4 regions of the Promicromonospora sp. NPDC059942 genome follow, and region 3 is predicted to be linked to each of the others. Evidence: predicted binding sites of a transcription regulator. Region 3 holds the regulator's gene; each other region holds the start of a gene.
What was found. Region 3 encodes LexA, which represses DNA repair genes until DNA is damaged. Its sites were predicted from a motif close to TCGAACANNTGTTCGA; they were not measured.

Region 1 (7,088 bases), on a different contig from region 3:
CTGGCTCCCGGAGTCGCACGCCCAGAACGACACGACGACCCGCGCGGCGGCGGCCGCCGCGGGCGGTTTCGCCGCTGGCGGCATGGCCGTGGTCTACGACGGCGTGATCGGCCCGTGGTTCCTGCCCACGTTCGCGCGGTTCGCCGGCGTCGCGGTGCTCGACTACGTGGTGCTGCTGCCGCCCGTGGAGGTCTGCCTGAAGCGGGTCGAGACGCGCACCGGCCACGGGTTCACGGACCTCGACGCCGCCCGGCACATGCACGACGACTTCGTCCGGGCGACGACGCCGCGCTCCGGTAGCGCAGTCACGGACAGAGCGGTCACCCCCGGCGCGGTCACGGACAGAGCGGGCACGGACAGCACGGTCACCGACAGCACGGTCACCGACAGCGCAGGCGCCCCGCCCGGAGCCGTACTGACCGATCTGCCGGACGACGTCGCCGGGGTCGCCGACGCGATCGTCGCGGCCATGGCCTCGGGCCGGTCGCGCTACACCGTCGGCGACGCCGCCGACGCCTGATCCGCGCGCCGGGCCCGGTGGGCGGCCTGGGCGTTGCGGTTGCTGCACGTCGTGGAGCAGTAGCGCCGCGACCGGTTGCGGGACAGGTCCAGGACGATCCCCGCGCAGTCGCTGTCGGCGCACACCGCGAGGCGGGAGAGCTCGTCGTCCCGGATCACGTCGACCATCGCCATCGCCGTCTCGACCAGGATGCGCGTGGCGAGCGGCGCGTCGCTCGGCACGGCGTGGATGTGCCAGTCGGCGGGCGGGTGCCGCACGAGCTGCGGCACCGCCCCGGCGGCGGCCAGCATGTCGTTCACCAGCCCGACGGCCGCGTCGCGGTCGGCGGTGAGCAGCTCGCGCAGCCGCGGCTGCAGTGCCAGCACCTCCTCCAGCTCGGCCTGCGTGCTGTCGTGCCGCCCGGTGTAGCCCTGTCCGGCGAAGAACGCGTCGAGGTCGGCCACGGTCGCGATGGTGACGGGTGGCTCGCCCGCGTTCACGAGCACGACGGCGGCCTGGAGCGACTCCTCGGTGTCATGAGTGAAAACCACGTTGACACATTACTCTCTCCACCCGTAGCGTCAGGACCCATGGGCGCTGTGACACCTGACATCAACGGGCCGGTCCCCGGCGGGCCAAGCCTCGACGCACCGGCCGCGCACGGACTCCGGGGCTCCCGCAGGCCCCGCGGGCCCCGTGCCGTCCGGACCGGGCCGTCGCGCCACCTCGCCCTGGGCCTGGTGTTCGCCGGCGCCTCGGCGGTGGCGTTCAGCCTGTCCGGGGTGTTCGCCAGCGGGCTCCTCGACACGGGCTGGAGCCCCGGCGCGATGGTCCTGGTCCGCGTGGCGATCGCCACGCTGGTGGTGCTGCCGCTCGGCATCGTGTCGCTGCGTGGCGACTGGGAGCCGGTGCGCCGCAACCTCGGGCTCATCGCGGTCTACGGGGCGGTGTCGGTCGCGGGCTGCCAGTTCGCCTACTTCTCGGCCGTGCAGCACATGCCGGTCGGTCCGGCCCTGCTCATCGAGTACACGGCGCCGGCCGCCGTGGTGCTCTGGTTCTGGCTCCGGCACGGTCAGCGCCCGACGCGGGCGACGATCGGCGGCACGCTGCTCGCCGCCGTCGGCCTCGTGCTCGTGCTGAACCTGGTCTCGGGCGCCCCGGGCGCCACAGCCGTCGACCCCGTCGGCATCGCGTGGGCCCTGGTCGCGATGCTCGGCGTCTCGACGTACTTCGTCATCAACGCGAACGTCGACACCGGCTTGCCGCCGCTCGCCCTGGCGGCCGGCGGCCTGACGACCGCGACCGTGGCGCTGGGCCTGCTCGGCGCGACCGGGCTCATGCCGCTGGAGTACAGCACCGCCTCGCCGGTGTACGCGGGCACGGCGGTGCCGTGGTGGCTGCCGCTGGTCGGCCTCGGCGTGATCACTGCCGCGTTCGCCTACGTCGCCGGCATCGCCGCAGGCCGGCTCCTCGGCCCGCGGCTGTCCTCCTTCGTCGGACTCTTCGAGGTGGTCTCCGCCATCGGCTTCGCCTGGCTGCTGCTCGGCGAGCTGCCACAGCCGGTCCAGCTCGTCGGCGGCGTGCTGATCCTCGCCGGCGTGGTCGCGGTCCAGGCCGGCGAGAAGCGCGTGGACAGCGGGTCCGCGGACGACAAGCCGACCGGGATCGCGCAGACGACTCCCCTGTAGCGCCGGCCCGGCCCAGCCGGCCCGGCCCAGTCCGGCGGTGACGCCGCCCGGCCCGGCGGTCACGCCCAGTCCGGCGGTCACGCCGCCCCGTCCGGTGGCTCGCCGCCGTCGGACCGGACCGCAGGCCTAGCCCGATCGACCAGCTCGGCCGGAAGAGCCGGATCATCCGGTGCGGCAGGGTCGGCAATCGCCCTGCCGTGACGGTCCGTGAACGCCCACCCTCCGATGCCGTCGCGCCAGCGCATCGTGACGCCGGTCGTGTCAACCAGGTCGTGATGGTGGTAGCAGAGCAGCGCGCCGTTGGCCACGGAGGTGTCGCCACCGTCGGCCCAGTGCCGGACGGCGTGGTGGACCTCGCAACGTGACGGCGGCTGGTCGCACGACGGAAAGACACAGTGCCGGTCCCGGGCGATCACCGCTCTGCGCATCTGACCGGTAACCGTCCGGTGCGCCCGCCCGACGTCGAGCACCGCGCCGTCCGAGCCGAACACCACTCGCGTGATGGCACTGTCACAGGCCAGGCGACGGAACAGTCTCCTGGGCACGACGCTGTCGCGCCCGTCCCCGACCAGAGTCGGAGGCACCGAGCCGAAAGCAGCGCCCGCCCGTACGACAGCGAGCTCGTCCGCGGCGCCCGCACGAGCACGAGCGCCAGCACCAGCACCAGCACGAGCGCCCACACCAGCCCGCACGCCGGCGCCCACTCCCGAGGTTGCGCCGCCCGACCGGTCGACCAGTCGTTCCATCTCGTCGACCGACACCAGCACACTGATGTGCGGGCGGACCGCGGCACCCGCACCGGTCCGGCCGTTGTCGAGCGCGGTGCGCGCCAGGTCCGCGAGCGCCTGCGCGCGGCGCTGGGTAGCCGTTCGATCGTCTCCCGGGGTCGGCCTGCCCATCACCGATCCGAGCGCCGCGCTCAGCGCGTGACCGTGCTCGTCGGTGAGGAACCCCCGGAGATGGAAGCCGCCCAGCGTCTTGGCCAGCTCGAGGTGCTCGCGCTCCTTGGCGATCCGGTATCCCCGTTCGTCGGCATCCGGGTCGGACTGGTCGGCGAACCTGTCGACGATGCGCCGGAATCCCTCCGGCGTGTTGAGGTCGACATGGCTCAGGAGCAGCTCCTCCCGCGTCATCAGCACGGCCTTCGGCTTCGATCCGCCCGCATCGCCGCCGCCCGCATCGTCGCCGTCACCAGGCTCAGCACTCCCGACCACCTCGAGCTCGGTCACGCCCGGGTCCACCAGGACCTCCTCCGCGAGCGCCTCCGCGCGCACCTCCGACGTCGGCGCCTTGTCGATCATCGCGCGCAGCTGCTCGGGCCCCACCCGGCCGGCCAGCGCCCCGGCGAGGGTCGCCGGCAGGTGGGCGGCGAGCCGGCGTCCGGCCTTCACGTCCCGGCTGGCGGTACCGAACCGCACTCCCTCCCGCCGGGACAGCCAGGCAGGAAACGTGCGCGAGCCGTCCGTGGCCCACAGGCCGTGCGCCTCGATCCTGGGCAGCCAGGACACCCGTAGGACGTCGAGGCGGTGCACCGTCCTGCGCAGCACCGGCGACAGAACGGTGAGCCGGTCCGCGACAGCACCAGCACCAGCACCAGCACCAGCCAGCTCCTGCGCGTCCAACGCCTCCGGACCTCCTACGTCCACCAGCTCGTCCACTACCCGCTCCAGGTCGGCGACGACGTCCGCCACCTCGCGCGAGGAACCCGCCCCGCCGCCCGCTCTGTGCAGCATCCCGCTCACCATGGCCGTCACCTCCCCTCACCAAAGCACGCCACCGAGGACGCCAAGATCAGCCGAACGAGATCACCGTATAGAACAATCGTCCGCAGTGACGGGCGGAAATCAGATCTGTGCACAACTTTCCAAAAAGGCCCCTTGTGGTCGCACTCCCTCGGTGAAACGACGGCGAGAAGGTCTCTCGCCGAGCCGCACCGAGCCGCACCGAGCACCGCCAGACCCCACCAGCGACCCACCGGCGACCCACCGGCGAACGCCGCCCCCTCACTTCACCCGCACGCAAGAACCGCCTGCAAGAATGGGCAGCACCATGACCGCGCCCTCCTCGACGACGTCGACAACCTCGACCGCCCCCTCCGCCACCGACCGGCCCGCCTCGTCGCAGGGCGCCCCGAAGCCCGCAGGGACCCTGATCCCGTACCTGCCCGCGCCCACGGGCAAGGACCCCGACCCGGACGTCCTGTTCGAGAGCTTCGGCGAGTGGGCCGCGGCGGGCGGGCGAGCGCTCTACCCGCACCAGGAGGAGGCCCTCCTGGAGGTCATGACGGGGTCCCACGTGGTCCTCGCGACGCCCACGGGCTCGGGCAAGTCGATGGTCGCCATGGGCGCGCAGTTCGCCGCCCTGGCAGCCCACCGCTCCGGGCGCGGCGGCCGCACGTACTACACGGCTCCGCTCAAGGCGCTGGTCAGCGAGAAGTTCTTCGACCTGGTCGCCGCCTTCGGCTCGAAGAACGTCGGCATGATGACGGGCGACTCCGCCGTCAACCCGGACGCCCCGATCATCTGCTGCACCGCCGAGATCCTCGCGAACCTCGCGCTGCGCCGGGGCGACGCCGCGGACGAGACCAACACCGCCGCGGACGACGACGCCATCGCGCAGGTCGTCATGGACGAGTTCCACTACTACGGCGACCCGCAGCGCGGCTGGGCCTGGCAGGTGCCGCTGCTGGAGCTCACGAACACCCAGTTCATCCTGATGAGCGCCACGCTCGGCGACACCACCCGCCTGCGCGAGGACCTCGAGGAGCGCACCGGCCGGCCCGTCGCCGAGGTCGCGGGCGCCGAGCGCCCCGTGCCGCTGACCTTCTCCTACGTGGTGGAGCCGCTCACCGAGGTGATCCAGGAGCTGGTGACCACGCACCGCGCCCCGGTGTACGTCGTGCACTTCACGCAGAAGGACGCCGTCGACCGGGCGCAGTCCCTGCTGTCTATGAACGTCTCCAGCAAGTCGGAGAAGGAAGCGATCATCGCGGAGATGGGCGCCTTCCGGTTCGGCACCGGGTTCGGCAAGATCCTCAGCAAGTTCCTGCGGCACGGCGTGGGCGTGCACCACGCGGGCATGCTGCCCAAGTACCGCCGCCTCGTGGAGCGCCTGACGCAGAAGGGCCTGCTCAAGGTCGTGTGCGGCACCGACACCCTCGGCGTCGGCATCAACGTGCCGATCCGCACCGTGCTCCTGACCAGCCTCGTCAAGTTCGACGGCGAGCGCATGCGCCACCTCAGCGCGCGCGAGTTCCACCAGATCGCGGGCCGCGCGGGCCGCGCCGGGTACGACACCGTGGGCGAGGTGCTCGTCATGGCGCCCGAGCACGTCATCGAGAACCGGAAGATCCTGGCCAAGGCCGGCGACGACCCGAAGAAGCTCAAGAAGATCGTGCGCAAGAAAGCGCCGTCGGGTAGCGTGAACTGGACCGACGCCACCTTCGAGCGCCTGCGCGACGCCGATCCCGAGCCCCTGGTCTCCCAGTTCCGCGTGAACCACGCGATGGTGCTCAACGTGCTGGCGCGCGGTTCCAGCCACGGCTCCAGCCACAGCCACGGCCACGGCCACACCGGACCCGGTCAGACCGGCGCGACCGACCCGGTGGACGCCATGCGCCACCTCCTGACCGCCAACCACGACTCCGAGACGCAGCAGGCCGAGCACGTGCGGCAGGCGTTCCGCATCTACCGCTCGCTGCGGCTCGCGGGCGTCGTGGAGAAGGTCCGGGTGCCGGACGGCGACGGCGGCCTGCGGCCGTCCGCCCGTCTCATGGTGGACCTCCCCCGCGACTTCGCGCTCAACCAGCCGCTGTCCCCGTTCGCACTGGCGGCCATGGACCTGCTCGACGTCGAGAGTCCGACGCACGCCCTCGACGTCGTCTCCGTCATCGAGGCCACCCTCGACGACCCCCGCCAGGTGCTCATGGGGCAGCAGAACCGGGCGCGCGGCGAGGCCGTCGCCGCCATGAAGGCCGAGGGGCTGGAGTACGAGGAGCGCATGGAGCTGCTGGAGGAGGTCACGTGGCCCAAGCCGCTGGCCGACCTCCTGGAGCCCGCCTTCCAGACCTACCGCCGCACCAACCCGTGGGTCGCGGACGCCGAGCTGTCGCCCAAGTCCGTGGTGCGCGACATGGTCGAGAAGGCCATGACGTTCGCCGAGATCGTCAGCGTGTACGGGCTGGAGCGCACCGAGGGCGTGGTCCTGCGCTACCTCGCCGACGCCTTCCGGGCCGTGCGCCAGGTGGTTCCCGACGAGCACCGCACCGAGGAGGTGCAGGAGATCATCGAGTGGCTCGGCGAGCTCGTGCGCGGCGTGGACTCCTCGTTGCTCGACGAGTGGGAGCGCTTGGCCAACCCCGTGGACGACGATGCCGACCTCGTGACGGACGGCGAGCTCGCCGACGCCGGGGCCGAGGCGCCCGTGCGCCCCGTCACCGGCAACCCGCGCGCGTTCCGACGGCTGGTCCGCAACGCGATGTTCCGCCGCGTCGAGCTCGTCGCGCGCGAGGCGTACTCCGCGCTGGCCGCGCTGGACCAGGGCTGGGACGCCGACGCGTGGGGCGATGCCCTGGACCCGCTGTTCGAGGAGCAGGGCGACGACGCCGTCGGCATCGGCCCGGAGGCCCGCTCGGCCGCGCTCCTGACCATCCTGGAGCCGGGCGCGGAACTGCCGACCAGCAGCATCAGCAGCACCGGCACCGGCACCGGAGGGGCGGACGGCGAGACCGGCCGCGTCGAGCCCGGCACCTGGTGGGTGCGGCAGGTGCTCGACGACGCCGACCGCAACCGCGACTGGGCCATCACCGCGCTGATCGACCTGGCGGCGAGCGACGAGGCCGGCGAGGTCGTGCTGACGGTGGTCGCCGTCGGGCAGGTCTAGGCCACCGCCCGAACGCCGCC
Region 2 (7,088 bases), on a different contig from region 3:
GAGGAGCTCGCGGGGACGGCGCTGGGGATTCCCGCGGGGGCGGGCGAAAAGCAGAGCCAGGGGTAGGCACCCGCCGATAACGGCATTGACGATCAGGACCTCGCCGATACCGACCTCGCTGATACCGACCTCGCCGATAACGACATGGCAAGATGTCCGACATGCCTACTAACGGCGGGATCAATATCGGCCGGACGGTGCAGTCGGCGATCTACCGCGACGGGGTCTACGGCCGCCGGCCCGCCGTGCCCACCGACCCCGACGCGCTCGCCGCCGCCGCCCGCCGCCGCATGACCCGCACCGGCTGGTCCTACGTGGCAGGCGGCGCCGGCGCGCAGCGCACCGTGGCGGCCAACCGGGAGGCGTTCGGCCGGTACCGGATCGTGCCGCGCCAGATGGTCGACGTCGGACAACGGTCGCTCGCCACGACCCTGCTGGGCCGCGAGCTGCCCGCTCCCGTGCTGTTCGGGCCGGTCGGTGCCCTGGAGCTCGCCGTACAGCACCAGCGGGGCGGCCGGGCCGCCGCGCCGCGCAACGCCGAGCCCGCCCTGGCCCGCGCCGCCCGCGACCTCGGCCTGCCCGTCGTCATCTCGTCCCAGGCGTCCACCCCCATGGAGGACACGGCCGCCGCCCTCGGCGACAGCCCGCGCTGGTTCCAGCTCTACTGGTCGTCCGACGACGCCCTGGTCGAGTCCTTCGTCTCCCGCGCCGAGGCGAGCGGCTGCGAGGCGATCGTCGTCACCCTGGACACCCACGTGCTCGGCTGGCGCACCGCGGACCTCGACCTGGGCTACCTCCCGTTCGCCCGCGCCGAGGGCATCGCCCAGTACCTGAGCGACCCCGTGTTCCGCGCGCTCGTCGAGGCGCGGGTCCAGGCGTCGGCGGCGTCGTCGGAATCTGCGCCCGCCAACCGGCCCACCGTCGCCGCCGTCCGCTCGCTGTTGTCCATGGCGCGACACCACCCCGGCCCCACCCTGCGCAACCTGACCCAGCCCCACGCCCGCGCCGCCGTGGAGACCTTCCTGGAGGTGTTCTCCCGCTCGACCCTCACCTGGGCCGACCTCGCCCGGCTGCGCGAGCGCACCACCCTGCCGATCCTCGTCAAGGGCATCCAGCACCCCGACGACGCCCGCGCCGCCCTCGACCACGGCGCCGACGGAATCGTCGTGTCCAACCACGGCGGCCGGCAGATCGACAACGCCGTCGCCTCGATCGACGCCCTCGGGCCCGTGGTCGACGCCGTCCGCAAGTGGTCCGGGGCGTCCGGTTCGGAGACGGCCGGCTCTGTCCCCGGCTCCGTCCCCGTGCTCTTCGACTCCGGGGTCCGGACCGGGGCCGACGTCTTCACCGCGCTCGCACTCGGCGCCGACGCCGTCCTCCTGGGCCGCCCCTGGGTCTACGGCCTCGCGCTCGCCGGGGCCGACGGCGTCCGCGCCGTCGCCGAGCACGTGCTGGCCGAGCTCGACCTCACGATGGCGCTCGCGGGTGTCTCCGGGACGGACCAGATCGGCCGTCACAACCTGGCGCTCTGACCAGCGCGTCCGGCCAGCGCGTCCGGCCAGCGCGTCCGGCCAGCGCGTCCGGCCAGCGGGTCGGTATGAGATCGTGACCGCTCCAGCACCCACGATTCATGCGACGCGGGCAGACTGCGGCCATGACCGACGCCCTACCCGGACCCGACGCGCAGCCCTCCTCGGCGAGCGAGACACCGAAGCCCCCGAGGATGGGCCTGGAGCTGCAGGAAGGCGTGCGGATCCCGCGCCGCCAGGTGTTCTCCTGGGCGCTCTGGGACTGGGGCACCCAGCCGTTCAACACCGTGATCCTCACGTTCGTGTTCACCGCGGGCTACCTGATCTCGGCTTCGTTCCTCGACCCCGCCGTCGCGGCCCTCGGGGAGGACGACCCCGCGTACCAGCGCGGCCTCGCCGAGCTGACCAGCGGCCTGGGCCTGTGGACCACGCTGGCCGGCATCCTCGTCGCGGTGCTGGCCCCCGTGCTGGGGCAGCGCGCGGACGCCTCCGGACGCCGCAAGGCCTGGCTCGCCGGCGCCACCGCCGGGATGGTGCTGTGCATGCTCGCGCTGTGGTTCGTCGAGGCAGACCCGGTCTACTTCGTCTTCGGCGCGATCGTGATCGGCCTGGGCAGCGTGCTCAGCGAGATCGCGGGCGTGAACTACAACGCGATGATGGTGTCGGTCGCCACCCCCCGGACGGTCGGCAAGGTGTCCGGACTCGGCTGGGGCCTGGGCTACGTGGGCGGCATCCTCATGCTGCTCCTGGTCGTGATCGCCAACGGGGCCGACTGGTGGGGCATGCCCACCGACAACGGTCTCGCGTACCGGGTCATCGCGGTGGCCTGCGCCCTCTGGGCCCTGGCGTTCGTCTGGCCCATCTTCACGTTCGTGCCCGAGCTGCCGCCCACCAAGGGCCGGCCCGCCGTAGGGTTCTTCGCCAGCTACGGGGTCCTGTTCCGCGACATCAAGGGCCTGTGGCACACCGCCCGCCGGACCTTCTGGTTCCTGCTGGCCAGCGCCGTCTTCCGGGACGGCCTGAGCGGCGTCTTCGCGTTCGGCGCGATCATCGGCAGCGTCAGCTTCGGGTTCTCCTCCGACCAGGTGATCATCTTCGGCATCGCCGCGAACCTCGTGGCCGGCGTCAGCACCATCCTGATCGGCCGCCTCGACGACCGCTTCGGCCCCCGGTCGGTCATCCTCGCCACCCTCAGCGTCATCGTCGTCGCCGGCCTCGCCGTCGTCTTCCTGCGCGACCTCGGCCCGATCGTGTACTGGGTGGGCGGGCTCGTCCTGTCCGCGTGCGTCGGCCCGGCGCAGGCCGCCTCCCGGTCCTACCTCGCCCGCGTGACGCCCGCCGGCAAGGAGTCCGAGATCTTCGGCCTCTACGCCACCACCGGTCGCGCGACGTCGTGGATGTCGCACGGCCTGTGGACCATCCTCATCGCCGCCACCGGCGCGACCATCTGGGGCACCCTCGGGATCATCGCCGTGGTGCTCGTCGGGCTCGTGCTGATGTGGTTCGTGCAGGACGCGCCCGTCGCCGACGCCGGTACGCCCGCCCGTCCGACGGATGCGGCCCCGGACGCGACGCCGGACCCGACGGGCGTGGCCTAGCCAGGGTCTGCCGTCCGCCCGGCGAGACCCCGGGCGGACGGACCCTGGGCCGGCGGGGCCCCGTCCGCCCGTCCGCCTCGGGTCTAGCGGCCCTGGGCGGCGGCCTGTCGGGTCGCGGCCCGCGCGGCCAGCCCGCTCCTGAGGGCGGCCTGGAGCCGGTCGAGGTCCACGAGCGGCCCCAGGTGCCCGAGCTTGTCCGGGTTGATCACGCCGCGGATACCCGCGAGCAGACCGTCGGAGACCTCGAACGACCAGGTACCGATCAGGCCGCCGCCCACGACGTCGTCCGCCACGATGAGCAGACCCGGCTCGCCGCCCACGAGCGCCCGCTCGAAGTGGAGCGGCGCGCCCCGGCCGACGAAGGACGCCAGCATCCGGGCGACCGTCACGCGGCCCGCGACCGGCCGGGCGATCGACATGCCCTGCGGCACGTTCCCGCCGCCGTCGCCCGTGAGCACCACGTCCTCGGCCAGCAGCTCCAGGAACGAGTCCACCGCACCCTCCTCGCACGCGGCGAGGAACCGGGACACGAGCTCCTCGGCGCGGGCCCGGTCGCTCGCGGTGCGCGGCCTGAGGTTCGGGGTGCGGGGCGCGGGCTCGTCCTGCTCCGGGCGCTGGGGTGTCGGGGGCTGCTGTGGTGCGGGCTGCTGTGTGACGGGCTGTCGTGCTACGGACTGCTGTGTTACGGACTGCTGTGTCATGGGCTGCCGCGTCACGGGCTGCGGTGCTACCCGCTGCGCGATCCGCCGGCGGGCGCGCGATGCGAGCTGCCGGGCTGCCACCTCGCTGGTGCCGATCACGTCGGCGGCCTCGCTGTGCGGAAAGCCGAGCACGTCGTGCAGCAGGAACGCTGCCCGCTCGGTCGGGGTGAGGGTCTCCAGCAGCACCAGGAACGCGGTGGAGAGGTCGTCGGAGAGCTCGGCATGGCGCGCGACGTCGGGCGCCGGCGTGGCCATCGCGACCGGCAGCGACGGGACGGGACCGACCAGCGGCTCCGGGAGCCACTCGCCCACGTACTGCTCCCGCCGGACGCGCGCCGAACGCAGCACGTCGATGGCGATGCGGGTCGTCACCGTGGTGACGAACGCGTCCGGGTTGCGCACGTCAGGCGCCTGCGAGACACGCGTCAGCGCCTCCTGCACCACGTCCTCCGCCTCGGCCACGCTGCCCAGCATCCGGTAGGCGACCGCGAACGAGAGCGGACGCAGCCGGCCGAGCGCGGCGTCGTCCAGGAAGGTGCCGATGCCGGGAGCGGTGCGGGCGCCGGGAGCGGTGCCGGACGGCGTCGCGCCAGTTGTCGCACCGACTGTCGCAGCGGACGGCGAGGAGTTGGGCTCGGTCATACGGACATGCTCTCGCGTCATACCCCTCTGACGGGACAGGGGCGGCATACGTGACACTCCCGCGCGATCTTCGCCGGTCCGAAGGAGGTTCCTGAGGCCCGGTGAACGTGGGCCCGACAGTGTGGGGGACGGCAGGTGAGCCCTGCTCCCGCGGTGCGTACTCTGGCGCGCGTGAGAACAACTGCACTCGTCGTGCGTTTCCTGCTCGAGCTCGCGCTCGCCACGGGCGCGGGCTACGCCGCCTGGAACCTCGCCGACGGCGGATGGCGCCTCGCCGCCGTCGTCCTCGCGCCGGCCGCCGTGATCGCGCTCTGGGCGACGTTCCTCTCGCCGAAGGCACCCGTGGCGATCCCGGCCTGGGCACAGATCGGCATGGAGGCAGCCCTCTTCGGCGGCGTCGGATACCTGTGCTGGCGCGCGGGAGTCCCCGCCGCCGGGGTGACGCTCGCGGCCGTGTGGGCGGTCGACCGGCTGGTGCTGTGGTTGACCCGCGGGCGCCCGAGCGTCTTCGAGATCGAAGGCGGACCCGGGCCTCGCCCGGCGGCCTGAGGAGGCGGCCTGAGCCGGCGGCCGGGGTCTGGCTCCTTCGTGGGGGCTAGGGCTGCCGGCTGCCGGCTCCGGCCGTCGGCAGCGGGCGGCAGGCGACCGAGCGGCTCGGAGCGGGTGTCGGGCATGAGCGCTCCTCGCGCACCGAACCGGCGGTTCGGCGTCCGCTCGTCGCGTCCGCGCAGTGTGTCCGCTCAGCGTGAGCGCATGGCGTCTATCTCGTCGCGGCGGAACAGCACGAGGCGGTCCAGGACGTCGTCCGGCAGCGGCTGGTCCGGGGTGAACCGGACGGTGCCCTTCGACGTCGAGAAGCCGGTCAGGTCGGGGGCGAGCGCGTCGATCGCGGGCGGGCTGAACGGGTACAGGCCAATGTGCTTCGCCGTGGCGCGCGCCGAGACCAGCGGGCTGCCGCGGTAGCGGAGGGCGGCCATGCCGTAGCTCATGCCCTCCTCGGCGTCCGGCACGAGCTCGAGTGCCCGCGCCCGCACGTGCTCGACGGCGTCCTTGGCCGGCCCGTCCAGGCCCGCGATGTACTCGGTGAACTCGCCCATGAGCACAGCCTCGCGAGGTCCGGCGGTTTCCGCGAGAGCAGGGGTGTGTCGGACGGCGGACGCGCGGCCCTCGTCGTCGCCCGTCCGATGTGCGAAGAGTTATCCACAGATTTGAAGTGTGCCTCGCGATGCGTATGAATGTTCGAGACAATGGTGTCAGGTGAACGCGACGGGCGGGCGAGGGGGTGGCACGGGTGGACTCGAACAGCATGGTGTCCGGTGGTGTGTCACCGGCGGGTTCGTTGGAGGGTGTGCTGGCCCGGATCGAGACGGCGGTCGGCGAGCTGGCCGGCCTGGTCGCGCCGGGTGTGTTGGATGGTTGGGGCGCGCCGACGGTGGCGCGGTTGATGCAGGCGCATGCCCGGATCCGGCGGGTGACGGGCCGGTTGGATGGTGTGCGGTTCACGGTGCTGCCGCGGATCGAGGACGACGGGTCCTGGCGCAGTGGTGGCATGTCGCGCACGTTCGCTGGGTGGTTGCGGCTGCGTGAGGGCGTCTCGGCGGGCACGGCCCGCAAGGACGTGACCACCGCCCGGCGTCTCGCGCAGGCCTTGCCCGCGACACGGGAGGGTCTGGTGGCCGGCACGTTGGGTGTGGACCATGCCCGGGTGATGGCGGAGGTCGCGCCCACGAGCCAGACGCGCCAGGACGCGTTGGCGTGGTTGATCGAGACCCGCACGGGGCAGACCACGACGCCGGAGGCGTTCGTACAGACCGTCAGCGTCGACTTCCCCGACCCGGCCGATGACCCGGACGGTTCCCGCACCCGCGACCGGATCACGAAGGCGCTGGAGACAGCGATCGGTGAGGGGGCGCTGGTCACGGGCGAGGGTCTGGTCCTACGCGAGGCCGGGGTGCTCAACGCGGACCAGTTCCGGGTCGTCGCGCGCCGGTTCGCCACGATCACCGACCCGGACACGGACGACGTGGAGGACGACAAGGCCGCTGAGGGTGAGTTCCTGGACGTGTCCAAGACGCTGGGCGGGTTCCACGTGGCGGGGTTCTTGACCGACGAGCACGGCCTGCTGCTGACCACCGCGTTGAACGCCGTGACCGGCGCCCCGGCGGTGGGCGATGACCGGAGCCCGGGCCAGCGCCGTGCCCAGGGCCTGGCCGACATCGCCCACCTCGTGCTGGACACGAACCAGGCCTCGCCGGGTGCGTCGATCCCTCCGCACCTGAATGTCACGGTGTCCTTGTCGGAGCTGCTCACCCAGGTCACCCGCACCCGTGAGGGCCTGTGCCTGACCTGCGGACAGAACGTCCCGGGCCGGGCGGGCACGCCGAGCACGGGTGCGGGTCCGGTGATCGCTGCTGGGGCTGCTGGGGCTGCTGGTGGTGCGGCTGGGGTCAGCGGGTCGGTCGAGGGTCCTGGCGCTTCGTCATCGCCCGGTGCGCCAGGTGGTGCCCCCACCAGTGCGAGTCCTGATGCTGCGGGTGCTGGTGTGCCAGGTCCGGGTGTGTCGGGGTCGGGGTCGGGGTCGGGGTTGTTGGGTTCGGGTGGTGCGGTGTTCACGGAGT
Region 3 (7,088 bases):
ACGCTCGGCGCGGTCGCGGCCTTGGGCGCCTCAGCGTCCTGAGCCACTGCCTCCTCGGCACCAGGCTTCTCGTCCGTCACACCGATCACCTCCTCCTGTTTCGGGGGTCCCTCGATCGGGTCCGTCGTCGGCCCCAGCCTGCCCCACCGCACGCCAGGGTGCCAATCGCTTTTCGTCCGTCGCCGGCGCGCGGGCCCTTCCGACCGCTACGCCTGCGCGGCGGCACGCTCCGCATCACGCTCGGCGCGCTCGGCGCGCAGCGACGTGATGGCGCTCTCGAAGTCCTCGAGCGAGTCGAACGACTGGTAGACGCTCGCGAACCGGAGGTAGGCCACTTCGTCGAGCTCACGGAGGGGGCCCAGGATGGCGAGGCCCACCTCGTACGCGTCGATCTCGGCGCTGCCGTTGCTCCGCAGGGTCTCCTCGACCCTCTGGGCCAGGATCGCCAGGTCGTCGTCGCTCACAGGGCGGCCCTGGCACGCCTTGCGCACGCCCGCGGCGACCTTGTCGCGGCTGAACGGCTCGGTGGCGCCGGAGCGCTTGACGATCGACAGGCTCGCGGTCTCGACGGTGGTGAACCGCCGGTTGCAGTTCGGGCACTGCCGCCTGCGCCGGATCGACAGGCCGTCGTCGGCGGTCCGCGAGTCCACCACGCGCGAGTCGGCGTGGCGACAGAACGGGCAGTGCATGCTGACTCCTGCGTGGTCGGCCACGGACCGGAGAGATCCGGTCGCGCCCCGACCGTAAGCGGGCAAACCACCCCCATGCAACATCGCCGCAACATTTGACGGCGAATCGTGGCCTCCGTCCACTTCGTCGGGGTGTCCGGCCACTTTTCGGGGGCCTTCCCGTCACTCCTTCGGGAGCAGGAGGAGCTCGCCGACCCGCACGGTGCCCGACGTCATCTTGTTGAGGTCCTGCAGCCGCGCGACCGCCTGCCGCACGTCCTCCCCGGGCTTCGCGACCTGCTCGGCGAAGCCCCAGAGCGTCTCCCCCGGCTGCACCGCGTGCACCCGGACCTCCGTGGGCTCGCCCGGCGAGCTGGCGACCGCGGTCGCGCCCCACGTCGCCATCGGCGCGACCACGAGCATCGCCAGCAGCACCAGCACGACCCGGCCGCGCCGCGTGAGCCGCAGCCCGGCGAGCCCGAGCCGGTCGGCGAAGGTGCGCCGCCCGCGCGGCGCGTACGAGGGGGCAGCCGGGCGGGGCCGGGGCGGCGCGGACGCCCGGCTCTGCGTGTATCCCGGGTCCGGCCGGTACGCCCGGACCGCGCTCGATCCGGGCACCGTCGCATACGCCTGCCCGTACGCCGGGGTGTACTGCCGCAGCGGGATCACGTCCCCCATGGCCCCTCCTCGAAAGATGACTCGAACGGTTGTCCGTCATACACACGTTCGTCGAACGCTCGTACCATTGTGTAGCACGGGACACCGTAGAAGTCGAGACACGCTCGAACATTCGTTTGAGCCGAGCACATTTGTGATCTAGAGTGGGCAGCGCACAGGAGAACATTTGTCGGAACGGGAGGGGCACGGGCATGACGGGACGGGACGGGACCAGCGACACGAGAGCCGTCGACACGGCACTCTCGGGTGTCGCCACGTTGGACGCGCCGGGCGACGGGGCGGTCGCCGACGTGCACGCGATCTCGCCGGCAGACCGCCTCACCGAGCGGCAGCGCCTTGTGCTGGACACGATCCGGCAGTCGTTCGAGACGCGCGGATACCCGCCGTCGATGCGCGAGATCGGCGAGGCCGTCGGGCTGGCCAGCCCGTCGAGCGTCAAGCACCAGCTCCAGATGCTGGAGAAGAAGGGCTTCCTGCGCCGCGACCCCAACCGGCCGCGCGCGATGGAGCTCGTCGAGCCCCTGGCCGAGCAGGTCGAGAAGCCGACACGCGGCGAGATCCACTGGCCCGAGCCGCGGCGTAGCGGCCAGGTCCACTGGGGCGGTTCGGTGCCGGACGACGCGAGCACGCCGCCGCCGTCGTACGTGCCGCTGGTCGGCCGCATCGCGGCCGGTGGGCCGATCCTCGCCGAGCAGGTCGTCGAGGACGTCTTCCCGCTCCCCCGCCAGCTCGTCGGTGACGGCGAGCTGTTCCTCCTCAAGGTCGCGGGCGACTCGATGGTCGACGCCGCGATCTGCGACGGGGACTGGGTCGTGGTGCGCCGCCAGAATGTCGCCGAGCAGGGCGAGATCGTCGCCGCCATGATCGACGGCGAGGCCACGGTCAAGACGTTCAAGCAGACCGACGGGCACGTGCTGCTGCTGCCGCAGAACCCGGCCTACGAGCCCATCCCGGGTGACGAGGCGCAGATCCTGGGCCGCGTCGTCGCGGTGCTGCGCAGCCTCTGACCGCAGAGAAACGGACAAGGCCCGGCCGCCGGTTTCCGGTGGCCGGGCCTTTCTCGTGCCCGGACGAGCCAGGTCGACGTCGATCCCGGGGCGGCCCTAGAACCCGAAGCGCCGCTGTACCGCGCGCACGCTGTCGGCCGACGCGCGCAGCCCGGCCAGCTCGTCGTCCGACATCGGCACCTCCACCGTGCTCGTGACGCCCCGCCGGTCCACCAGGGACGGCACCGACAGGCAGACGTCGCTGATGCCGTGGTAGTCGTCCAGCAGCGAGGACACCGGCATGATCCGGCGCTCGTCCTTCAGCACCGCCTCGATGATGCGGGTCGCGGCCAGGCCCACGGCGTAGTTGGTGGCGCCCTTGCCCGCGATGATCCGGTAGGCCGAGTCGACCACCTCGTGGTGCACCTCCGCACGCACCGCGGCGTCCAGGGGCGCGGCGCCGCCGACCGGCACCCAGTCGAGCAGCGGCACGCCGCCGATCGAGGCGGAGCTCCACAGCGCGATCTCCGAGTCGCCGTGCTCCCCGGCGATGTAGGCGTGCACGTTCCCGACGGCCACCCCGCACCGCTCGGCGAGCACGACGCGCAGCCGCGACGAGTCGAGCACGGTGCCGCTGCCGAAGAGCCGCTCGCGCGGCAGCCCCGAGATCTTCAGGGCCGCGTAGGTCACCACGTCCACGGGGTTGGTCACCATCAGGTAGGTCGCGTCGGGGGCTACCTCGACCAGGCCCGGCAGGATGGTGCGCATCAGCCCGATCGTCGCCTCCGCCAGGTCGACGCGGCTCTGGCCGGGCTTCTGCTTGGCGCCCGCCGTGACCACCACGACGTCGGCCCCCTCGCACACCGCCGGGTCGTCAGAACCGATCACGTGCGCCTGGGACGTGAACATCAGCCCGTGCTGCAGGTCCAGCACCTCGGCGTCGACCTTCTGCCGGTCGATGTCGAGCAGGGCGATGGTGCGGGCCGAGCCGCGGGTCAGCGCCGCGAAGGCGAGCGTCGATCCCACCGCCCCCGCACCCACCACGGCGATCTTGGTGGTGCGGGATCCGGCGGGCTGGGCCGCGGGGACGTCCGAGGGGGCTGCCATGCCCTCAGGCTATGTGTCGAGCCTGGCGAGCGCGGCGCGGACCAGCTTCGGGTCGGTGGTGGGCCAGAACCCGGGCATCGACCGGGTCAGGAACGACGCGTACCGCGCCGTCGCGAGCCGCGGGTCGAGGACCGCCACGACGCCCCGGTCGTCCATGCTGCGCACCAGGCGCCCCGCGCCCTGCGCGAGCAGCAGCGCCGCGTGCTGCGCCGAGACCGCCATGAACCCGTTGCCGCCCGCCTGCTCGACTGCGCGGGCGCGCGCCGCCTTGACCGGGTCGTCCGGGCGCGGGAACGGGATGCGGTCGATGAGCACGAGCTGGTTGGACGGCCCCGGCACGTCGACGCCCTGCCACAGGGACAGCGTGCCGAACAGGCACGTGGCCGGGTCCTCGGCGAACTCGCGCACGAGGGTCGGGAGCTGGTCGTCGCCCTGCGCCAGGATCGGGAAGTCCAGGCGCTCCCGCATCGCCTCCGCCGCGGCGTTCGCAGCGCGCCGGGACGAGAACAGCCCGAGCGTGCGGCCGCCGGCGGCCGTGATGAGCTCCGCGATCTCGTCGAGCTGCGCCTCCGTGGTCGGCTCGCGGCCCGGGGCGGGCAGGTGGCGCGCGATGTAGAGGATGCCCTGCTTGGGGTAGTCGAACGGGCTGCCCGCATCGAAGCCGTGCCACGGCGGGGCGTCCGCACCGTTGAGGCCGAGCGTGCCGGCCACGGCGTCGAACGTTCCGCCCAGCGCCAAGGTCGCCGAGGTGAACACGCCCGTCGACTCGCCCAGCAGGTGCGTGCGGATCAGGCCGGCCACGTGCAGCGGAGCGGCGTGCAGCCGTGTCACGTTGTCGCCGAACCCGCCCCAGCCGTTGTCCGGGCGCGAGCACCAGAGCACGTCCGAGGTCGTGTCCTGCGACGCCATGCGCTCGGCCGTCTCGAAGAGCTGGAGCATGGCGCCCTGCGCCATCTTGAGCCCCGGGTCGGGCTGGCCCGCGTCCTTGCCCTTGGCGCCCTTGCCACCGGCCTCGGGCTTCAGCGTGCTCAGCACCTCGCGCGCGGCGTCGCGCACCGCGCCGACCGCCATGCGCAGCTCGTCCGGCAACCCGCTCGGGAACCGCTCGGCCGGCGCGGTGACCAGCAGGGTGCCGAGGCTCTGCGCCGCCGCGTCGAGGGTGTCGGTGTTGGTGCCCGCGTGCCGCCGGGCGAGCCGCGCCGCGCTCTCCACCGACGCCATGGACAGGTCCACGGTGGCCGACGACGTCACGCGGTCGGTGAGCTCGTGCGCCTCGTCGACCACCACGACGTCGTGCTCCGGGAGCACGCCCGGGCTGCCCGTGGCCGCGATGCCGAGCATGGCATGGTTGGTGACCACCACGTCCGCCTCGCGGGCGGCGGCCCGGGCCTTGTCCGGGAAGCACTCCGCGAGCATGGGGCACTTGCCGCCCAGGCACTCCATCGCCGTGACGGACACCTGGCGCCAGGCCCGCTCCGGCACGCCGGGCACGAGGTCGTCCCGGTCGCCCGTCTCGGTCTCGCCCGCCCACTCGTGCAGGCGCCGGACGTGGTCGGCGAGCGACGCGCCGTCGTCCCGCCGGCGGCTGCGGGCGGCGCCGCCGGCCGCCTCCTCGGTCTTGGGATGGTCCTCGCCGCCGGGCAGGTCGAAGAGGGTGGTCTCGTCCTCCGGGTAGCCGCCGCCCACCTTGTGCACGCACAGGTAGTTGTGCCAGCCCTTGAGCAGCGCGACGCGTGGCTCACGCGGCAGCGCCGGCGCGACGGCCTTCGCCACGAGCGGCAGGTCGCGCGTGATGACCTGCCGCTGCAGGGCGAGCGTCGCGGTGGAGACGATGACCTTGGACTGCGCGGCCACGGCGTGCCGGACGGCGGGCACCAGGTACCCGAGCGACTTGCCCGTACCCGTGCCCGCCTGCACCAGCAGGTGCTCACCCTTGTCGATCGCCTCGCCGACCGCGACGGCCATGCGGTGCTGACCCTCTCTGCGCCCGCCACCGAGCTGTCCGACGGCGAGGTCGAGCAGCTCCTCCACCTCGGGAATCTCGGCGGAATCGGTGCGTGCGGCAGGTGCGTCGGGAAGGCTGGTCACACGCTCGATCCTAGGCCGGACCACCGACATCCACCCTGCCTCGTCCACAGGTCCGGCCGAGCGCCGGAAGGCCCGCCGGCTACCCCTTCACGGCCCCGCCCAGGCCCGCCCCGCTGAGGAACAGGCGCTGGAACGCGAGGAACAGCGCGATGGGCAGCACGGTCGAGATCGCGAGCGCCGCGAGGAACACGTCGAGCTCCAGGTAGGGCGCGATCGCGGGCAGGCGGACGGACAGCGGCTGGTTGTCCGGGTCGGGCAGCACCAGCAGCGGCCAGAGGTAGTCCTTCCAGGCGGCGATCACGGCGAAGACCGAGACGACGCCGAGGATGGGCTTGGACATCGGCAGCACGACGGACCACAGCAGCCGGAAGGGTCCGGCGCCGTCGACCCGCGCGGCCTCGAAGACCTCGCGGGGCAGGCCGTCGAAGAACCGCTTGACGAGCAGCACGTTGAACGCGCTGGCGCCCATCGGCAGCCAGACCGCCCAGAACGTGTTGAGCAGGCTGATGTGCAGCAGCGGCACGTCGAGGATGGTGAGGTACAGCGGGACGAGCAGCACGACCGCCGGCACGAAGAGCGTCGCCAGCACCAGGCCGAAGACGAGGTTGCCGTACCGCGGTCGCAGCACGGACAGCACGTAGCCGCCCGTGGTCGCGACCAGGAGCTGGAAGAACCAGGCCCCGACCGCGAGGATCAGCGTGTTGACGAAGTAGTGGTCGATCTCCGCGCGGCCCCACGCGGTGGAGAGGTTGGCCCAGTCGATCCCGTTCGGGAAGAGGCCGAGCGGTTGGCGCAGGGTGTCCTGCGTCGGAGTGACGGCGGCCTTGGCGAGCCAGAGGATCGGCCCGAGCCCGGCGAGGACCAGGGTGACCAGGAGGCCGCCCTGGAGCACGCCGAGCGAGCCCCGTACGCTGGCCCGCCGCCGGTCGTGGGACGAGACGATGCCCCGCTCGGCGACGGCGGGTCCGGCACCCGGCCGGTTGTTTCCTGCCATGTCAGCTGCTCCAGGGTCGGGTCACGCGGAAGTAGATCGCGGACAGGACGGCCAGGACGCCGGCGAGCATGAGGCTCAGGGCGGTCGCGGCCCCGTAGTTGCCGCCGAGGCTGCTGCCGAACGCGTAGTCGTAGATCAGCATGAGGATGGTGAGGGTCGCGTTGTTGGGGCCGCCGCCGGTGAACAGGAACGGCTCCAGGAACACCTGGGACGTGCCGATGACCTGCAGGATCAGCGTGATGAACAGGACGCCGCGCAGCTGCGGCAGGGTCACGTGCCAGATCTTGCGCCACACGCCCGCGCCGTCCACCTCGGCCGCCTCGTAGAGCTCGGTGCGCACCCCGACGAGGGCGGCGAGGTAGATGATGACAGTGCCGCCGGCCGCGGCCCAGGTGGCTTCCAGCACCAGGGACGGCATGGCGCTGGACGCGTCCTGCAGCCAGGGGAACGGCCCGAGGCCCACCCAGCCGGCGATGGTGTTGAACACGCCGGAGGGCGAGGCGTCGTAGAAGAACTTCCACAGCAGCACGGCCACGACGGGCGGCACGACGACGGGCAGGTACGCGA
Region 4 (7,088 bases), on a different contig from region 3:
GTCGAGGCCGTCCCCGACGCGCAGAAGAACCTCACCTACGCCGGCGCCAGCGCCGGCAACCCGGTGAACCAGCAGTTCAGCGTCCCGGCCGACGTGCTCCAGGCCGGCGTGAACACGCTGTCGATCGGCCTGTACAACGACCGGGCGAGCAGCTCCGACGTGTACCTCGACCTCAAGTCGCTGGTCCCCGTCGAGGTGCCCGTGGAGGAGCCGACCACCACGGTGACCGACCTTGTGCTCGGCATCGGTGCGACCCAGGCCGAGCGCAACCTCGCCTGGTACTCGGACCAGGACACCGAGCAGGTCGCCCAGATCGCGCCTGCGGGCGAGGTCGTGGACGGCGTCTTCCCCGCCGACGCGATCAGCGTCGCCGCCACGGGCGGGCCGTCGTCGAGCGGGGAGTTCTACCGCCACGCGACGTTCACGGGGCTGCAGGAGAACACCGCGTACTCCTACCGGGTCGGTACTGCGGGCCAGGCCGGCGACGAGGGCTCCTGGTCGGCCGTCTCGACGTTCCGCACGCAGGCGTTCGACGGCGACTTCGACTTCCTGTTCTTCGGCGACCCGCAGCTCGGCTCCTCGGGCAACGTGCCGCGCGACACCGAGGGCTGGGTCGACACGCTCGACGTCGCCACGGCCGCCTACCCGGACGCCGAGATGCTCTTCTCGGCCGGTGACCAGATCGAGTCGGCGAGCAGCGAGGCGCAGTACGAGGCCTTCCTGTCGACCGACCACCTGCGCCAGATCCCGTTCGTGGCGAACAACGGCAACCACGACGTCGGCAACAAGGCGTACCGCCAGCACTTCAACACGCCGAACCTCGACGAGACGGCCGGTCCCGGCTCCGGCACGAGCTCGGGCGGCGACTACTGGTTCGTCTACAACGACGTGCTCTTCCTCAACCTCAACTCCAACAGCCGGGACTACGCCTCGCACGAGCGGTTCGTGCGCGACGTCGTCGCGGAGCACGGCGACGAGGCGAAGTGGAAGGTCGTGTCGTTCCACCACTCGATCTACTCGGTGGGCCCGCACGCCACCGACAGCGACGTGATCGACCGCCGCAACACGTGGCCCACGCTCTTCTCCGACCTGGGCATCGACCTGGTGCTCCAGGGCCACGACCACAGCTACGCCCGCTCGTACCTGATCCGCAACGGTGAGAAGGCCGACCCCGCCGAGGAGGCGGGCGCCGACGTGCTCACCCCGGGTCCCGGCGGCGTGCTGTACGTGACGGCCAACTCGGCGTCCGGCTCGAAGTACTACTCGGCGAACGCTGCCGGCTCGTGGTGGCTCTCGGCCTTCAACCAGGAGAACGTGCGCAACTACACGGCCGTGGAGGTGTCCGACGACGCCATCTCGGTGCGCACCATCCGCTCCGAGGCCAAGGACGCCGACCGCCCCGTGAACTCGGTCGTGGACCAGGTCACCATCGCCAGGCCGGTCGACCCGAACACCCAGAAGCTCCAGGTCGTGGTGCCGCAGGGCGCCCCGGGCGAGTTCGTCTGGAGCATCGACGGCGCTAACACGCTGGTCGACCTCGGCACCGCCGAGGCCGCCGGCGACCACTACGCCGCAGAGGGTTCGATCAACCCGATCCGGGTGACCGACACGCGCCGCGGCGGCCCGCAGTGGTCGCTCTCGGCCCAGGTGGGCGACTTCACCTCCGGTGACCGGTCGTTCTCCGGCAAGTACCTCGGCTGGACCCCCGACGTGATCGAGGCGGGCGGCGGGTCACTCGCCGGCGCGCAGGTCGCGACCGGGTTCAGCGGCGGTCCTGGGCTGTCCGAGTCGGCGACCCTCGGCCGCGCCGCGGCCGGGCACACCACGGGCTCGGCGCTCTTCGGCGCCGACCTCGACCTCAAGATCCCCGTCGACGTCACCGACGGGACCTACCGGGCCACGCTCACGCTCACCGCGTTGAGCTGACCGAAGCGGGGCTGCCCCGCGCCGGGCGGGCGGCGCTCTCACGAGGAGCGTCGCCCGTCCGGTGACCCCGGTCGATCCCCTTCCCGAGAACTTGTCTGACTCGCACCATCGAAGGAAGCTCCATGCCCGTGCCCGCCGCCCGCGCGACCACGCGCCGTGTCGCCGCTCGCTCCTCAGCCGCGTTCGCGGCCCTGTCCGTGGGGCTCGCGGCCCTGGTCGTCACCCCCGGGACGGCGTTCGCCGGGCCGGCTGTCGCGGTACCGATTACTGATGCGCGGGTCACCGCCGCGCCCGCGACCGCGCCCACCGACGACGTCACCTGGGGTGTGCGCACCGCCACCAACGACCAGGGGACCGAGCGGGAGAACTTCCGCTACACGGTGGACCCGGGGGCCAAGGTGTCCGACGAGCTCGTCGTCACCAACCACGGCGAGACCCCGCTGAAGCTCGACATCTACGCCGCCGACGGCTACACGACGACGGCGGGACAGCTCGACGTCCTGACCCGGGGCGACGCCGCCGACAGCGGGGACGAGTCCGGCTCCGACGACGCCGCGTCCGACGACACCGGCTCGAACGAAACCGGCTCGAACGAAACCGGCTCCGTGAACGTCGGGTCCTGGCTCGACCCCGCCGTCGACCAGGTGCGCCTCGCGCCCGGCGAGAGCGCCGACGTCCCCTTCACGCTCCAGGTGCCCGACGACGCGACGCCCGGCGACTACGCCGGCGCGATCCTCACCTCGCGCACCGTCACGGCGGAGGAGGCGGGGCTGGACTACGAGACCCGGTCCGGGATCCGCGTGTACCTGCGGGTCGCCGGCGACCTCGCGCCAAACCTGACGGTCACCGACGCGCACGTCGAGTACCACCAGACCCTCAATCCCTTCGGGCCTGGCGACGCGACCGTCACCTACACCGTCCGCAACGACGGCAACGTCCGGCTGGCCGCGAACCAGGACGTCGGCGTCGCCGGCCCGTTCGGCTGGCTCGGCGCGCAGGGCGCCGCCGACGACGTGCCCGAGCTGCTGCCCGGAGAGTCCTGGCCCGTGTCCGTGCCGGTCGACGGCGTGGCCCCGCTGTTCTGGCTCGGCGCCGACATCGTGCTCGTCGCCCAGCTTCCCGACGTCGCGGGCGCGACCCCCGGCGTCGCACCCGTCGAGGCCCACGCGTCCGGCTGGGCCGTGCCGTGGCTGCCCCTCCTTGTCGTCGTACTGCTGGCCGGAGCCGTCGTCGTCATCGTGCGCCGCCGCCGGACCCGTGGGCAGCGCGAGGACGCCCGCGTGCAGGCCGCCGTCGCGCAGGCGCTCGCGGAGCGCGCGGCGGCGGAGGGCGCGGCAGACGGCGCGGCGGCGGACGGCGTGGCGACCAAGGACGCAGCGGTCGCGGACGAGGATCCGAGGAGTCCCGAAACGACAGCCGCAGGCGAGTCCGAGGGGCCCGCGAGTCCTGTCGCGGCAGCCGCCGAGGAGTCCGAGTCGCCGAGGCCTGAGGTTTCGAAGCCTGAGGTTTCGAAGCCTGAGGCGCCAGGGTCTGAGGCACCAAGGTCCGAGGCGCCGACGTCCGGGGCGGTCGCGCCGTGAGGCGGCCGTCAGCGCGCCTCGCCGCGAGTCTGGCGGCGGCCGCCGTCGCGCTCACCCTCGCCGCGTGCGGCGCGATCGCGCCCGGCCCGACGCCGGACGACGTCGCCAGCCCCGCGCCCCTGACCGGGTTTGCCGCGCGGTTCGTCGGGTCGAGCCACGAGCCGGCGCCGGAGGCGACGGTCCGTCCCACGCCGGGCACGTGGGACGACGTCGCCCTTCCCGCTGGGTACACGATCGTCGTCGTCACCCGCGGCGACGACGCCGCGACAGCGACCCGCACGGACGCCGTCGAGCACTACGCCGCGGAGCACGGGGCGGACCTGACCGTGCTGGAGGCGCGGAGCGACGACGAGGTCGAACGGCGCATCGACGAGGCCGTGGCCGCCACGCCGGACCTCGTGGTCGGCGTCGGTGACGGTGTCGTGGACGTGTTCGCCCTGATCACGGCCCAGTACCTGGAGACCGACTTCCTGGTGGTCGGCGCGCAGCTCCCGGAGCCGACCCACAACGTGACCGCCGTCGTCTGGCCGGGTGCGGAGTTCCGCGGAACCGGGCTGGGGAACGACGACGCCCACCCGGCCGCCGTCACGGCGGAGCGTGCCCGCGAGGCCGTCGCCGCCGGGGCGGCGAGCGTGCTGCACGACCTGACGGGCATCGTCATCGAGCTCGGCTAGCTTCTCCTGGGTGTCGGTCGCCCCGGTTACAGTCGGGAGATGGCACGACACCGGATCTTCGCGATGAGCTTCGCCAGCATCTACCCGCTCTACGTGCAGAAGGTGGAGCGCAAGGGCCACACCACTGCCGAGCTGGACCAGGTGCTCACCTGGCTCACCGGCTACGACGACGCCGGCCTGCGCCAGACGATCGACAGCGGGGCGGACCTGGAGACCTTCTTTGCGGAGGCCCCGGCGATGAACCCGAACGTGTCGCTGATCAAGGGCGTCATCTGCGGGTACCGCGTCGAGGACATCGAGGACCCGCTCATGCAGCAGATCCGGTACATGGACAAGCTGGTCGACGAGCTGGCGCGGGGCAAGAAGATGACGTCGATCCTGCGGGGGAGCGAGTCAGCCGCGATCTGACGTGCGGCGTTCTCTGATCGGGCTGAAGCAGGGACCGAAGCCGCTCGTCCAGGACGCGAAGGGTTATCCACAGATTTGAAGTGTGCCTCGCGATGCGTATGAATGTTCGAGACAATGGTGTCAGGTGAACATGACGGGCGGGCGAGGGGGTGGCACGGATGGACTCGGTAGAGAGCATGGTGTCCGGTGGTGTGTCACCGGGTTCGTTGGAGGGGGTGCTGGCCCGGATCGAGACCGCGGTCGGTGAGCTGGCCGCCCTGGTGACCCCGGGTGTGTTGGATGGTTGGGGCGCGCCGACGGTGGCCCGGTTGATGCAGGCGCACACCCGGATCCGCAGGGTGACCGGGCGTCTGGACGGGGTCCGGTGGTCGGTGCTGCCACGGATCGAGGACGACGGTTCCTGGCGCAGTGGTGGCATGTCGCGCACGTTCCCTGCGTGGTTGCGGCTGCGTGAGGGCGTCTCGGCGGGCACGGCCCGTAAGGACGTGACCACCGCCCGGCGTCTCGCGCAGGCGCTGCCCGCGACACGGGAGGGTCTGGTGGCCGGCACATTGGGGGTGGATCACGCCCGGGTGATGACGGAGGTCGCGCCCACGAGCCAGACGCGCCAGGACGCGTTGGCGTGGTTGATCGAGACCCGCACGGGGCAGACCACGACGCCGGAGGCGTTCGTGGACACGGTCGCGGTGGATCTGCCGGACCCGGCCGATGACCCGAACGGTTCCCGCACCCGCGACCAGATCACGAAGGTGCTGGAGACAGCGATCAGTGAGGGGGCGCTGGTCACGGGTGAGGGCCTGGTCCTGCGCGAGGCCGGGGTGCTCAACGCGGACCAGTTCCGGGTGGTCGCGCGCCGGTTCGCCACGATCACCGACCCGGACACGGACGACGTGGAGGACGACAAGGCCGCTGAGGGTGAGTTCCTGGACGTGTCCAAGACGCTGGGCGGGTTCCACGTGGCGGGGTTCTTGACCGACGAGCACGGCCTGCTGCTGACCACCGCGTTGAACGCCGTGACCGGCGCCCCGGCGGTGGGCGATGACCGGACGCCGGGTCAGCGCCGTGCCCAGGGCCTGGCCGACATCGCCCACCTCGTGCTGGACACGAACCAGGCCTCGCCGGGTGCGTCGATCCCTGCGCACCTGAATGTCACGGTGTCCTTGTCGGAGCTGCTCACCCAGGTCACCCGCACCCGTGAGGGCCTGTGCCTGACCTGCGGACAGACGGTCCCGGGCCGGGAGGGCACGCCGAACGTGGGCGGGTCAAGCACGGGTGCTGGTGCTGCTGGCTCGGTCGCAGCTGGTGCTGGTGCTGGTGTGCCAGGTCCGGGTGTGCCAGGTCCGGGTGTGTCGGGTCCGGGTGTGTCGGGGTTGTTGGGTTCGGGTGGTGCGGTGTTCACGGAGTCGGGTGGCCGGGTGCCGGTGGGGTTGTTGCGTCGGTTGGCGTGTGACAGTGCGGTCACCCGGGTGGTGTTCGGTGCGGATGGTGCGGTGCTGGATGTGGGGCGTGCGCAGCGCACGGTCACGGGCCAGATGCGGCGGGCGGTGATCGCACGCGATGGGCATTGTGTGTTCCCGGGCTGTGATCAGCCGCCGTCGCGGTGCGAGGTGCATCATGCGGTGACGCACTGGGCCCAGGGTGGTGGCACGTCGGTGGCCAACAGTGCGTTGCTGTGCTGGTTCCACCACCAGCTCGTCGACGCCCGCGGGATCGCCATGTCCTGGGCGGGCAAGCCCACGACCGTCAACACCTCGGGCGTGCTGGTGGAGACGGGGTGGGTCTTCACCGACCCGCGTGGTCACCGCATCCGCCTGCCCGAACCCATCGACCCACCCGCCGCAGCACCCGCACCCGGCGAGGCTGCCGACCCCGACGACCCGTCCGTCATGCCACCAGCCACGGCAGCATGACGGATGGGCTCGCTCACATCTCGGCTGTGCTGGCCGACCCACGTGACGGCTGTGTTCGGCCGACCCACGTGACGGTTGTGCTGGCCGACCCGCGTCTCGGCTGTGCTCGGCCGATCCACATCGCGTCCGTGCTCGGCCGGCCCACGGGGCACACGGTCTGCCGCGCTGCCGTACGCGCGACTCGTCGATCCCGCACGGGCCCGTCCACCAGCTCCGAGCAGGCCCGGCCGGAAGGCGTTGGCACGGCACGACGGCACTCGTGCCGATCGGGGCCTTGCCCGGTCTGCTCCGGCCAGGCCCTGGCTCTGCCCCCTCGCTCCATCGAGAGCTGTGCGAGGTCGGGACGAGGCAGGGCCAGGGCGACCGGTCAGACCGCGGCCGGGGCGAGCGCGTTGAAGATAACCTCGCGTTCGGCTCCTGTGGCGATGCGCCAGACCGCGTCGGCGAGGTCGTCGGGGTCGAGTACCGGCATGGGAGCCGAGCCGGGAGCAGCGTCGGGAGCAGCGTCAGACGGCAGACCGGTTGCCGGTTCGGGTGTTGCCGTCGGCGCATCCGCTCCTCCGATGCCTGTGCCTGCCTGGCCCGCGGTC

Region 1: the regulator LexA is predicted to act here: its motif matches at 4,001-4,016, upstream of ACFV9Q_RS24010 (DUF222 domain-containing protein).
Region 2: the regulator LexA is predicted to act here: its motif matches at 5,698-5,713, upstream of ACFV9Q_RS28390 (DUF222 domain-containing protein).
Region 4: the regulator LexA is predicted to act here: its motif matches at 4,683-4,698, upstream of ACFV9Q_RS00340 (DUF222 domain-containing protein).

What each region holds. Positions count from the first base shown of each region.
Region 1 covers NZ_JBHWLR010000019.1:5,119-12,206, reverse strand. The annotation lists gene ACFV9Q_RS24025 (AAA family ATPase) at 1-520, shown strand, start outside; gene ACFV9Q_RS24020 (CGNR zinc finger domain-containing protein) at 490-1,050, opposite strand; gene ACFV9Q_RS24015 (DMT family transporter) at 1,090-2,187, shown strand; gene ACFV9Q_RS24010 (DUF222 domain-containing protein) at 2,265-3,920, opposite strand; gene ACFV9Q_RS24005 (DEAD/DEAH box helicase) at 4,237-7,068, shown strand.
Region 2 covers NZ_JBHWLR010000036.1:5,418-12,505, reverse strand. The annotation lists gene ACFV9Q_RS28420 (SDR family NAD(P)-dependent oxidoreductase) at 1-66, shown strand, start outside; gene ACFV9Q_RS28415 (alpha-hydroxy-acid oxidizing protein) at 162-1,532, shown strand; gene ACFV9Q_RS28410 (MFS transporter) at 1,655-3,127, shown strand; gene ACFV9Q_RS28405 (sigma-70 family RNA polymerase sigma factor) at 3,211-4,470, opposite strand; gene ACFV9Q_RS28400 (YrdB family protein) at 4,642-5,019, shown strand; gene ACFV9Q_RS28395 (iron chaperone) at 5,211-5,567, opposite strand; gene ACFV9Q_RS28390 (DUF222 domain-containing protein) at 5,762-7,088, shown strand, end outside.
Region 3 covers NZ_JBHWLR010000009.1:64,605-71,692, forward strand. The annotation lists gene ACFV9Q_RS16000 (DUF5302 domain-containing protein) at 1-80, opposite strand, end outside; gene nrdR (transcriptional regulator NrdR) at 207-689, opposite strand; gene ACFV9Q_RS16010 (LysM peptidoglycan-binding domain-containing protein) at 852-1,346, opposite strand; gene lexA (transcriptional repressor LexA) at 1,538-2,353, shown strand; gene ACFV9Q_RS16020 (L-lactate dehydrogenase) at 2,450-3,439, opposite strand; gene ACFV9Q_RS16025 (ATP-dependent DNA helicase) at 3,449-5,557, opposite strand; gene ACFV9Q_RS16030 (carbohydrate ABC transporter permease) at 5,607-6,521, opposite strand; gene ACFV9Q_RS16035 (carbohydrate ABC transporter permease) at 6,523-7,088, opposite strand, start outside.
Region 4 covers NZ_JBHWLR010000001.1:74,749-81,836, forward strand. The annotation lists gene ACFV9Q_RS00320 (fibronectin type III domain-containing protein) at 1-1,926, shown strand, start outside; gene ACFV9Q_RS00325 (WxL protein peptidoglycan domain-containing protein) at 2,049-3,506, shown strand; gene ACFV9Q_RS00330 (BMP family ABC transporter substrate-binding protein) at 3,503-4,180, shown strand; gene ACFV9Q_RS00335 (DUF2200 domain-containing protein) at 4,220-4,588, shown strand; gene ACFV9Q_RS00340 (DUF222 domain-containing protein) at 4,747-6,498, shown strand; gene ACFV9Q_RS00345 (SDR family NAD(P)-dependent oxidoreductase) at 6,866-7,088, opposite strand, start outside.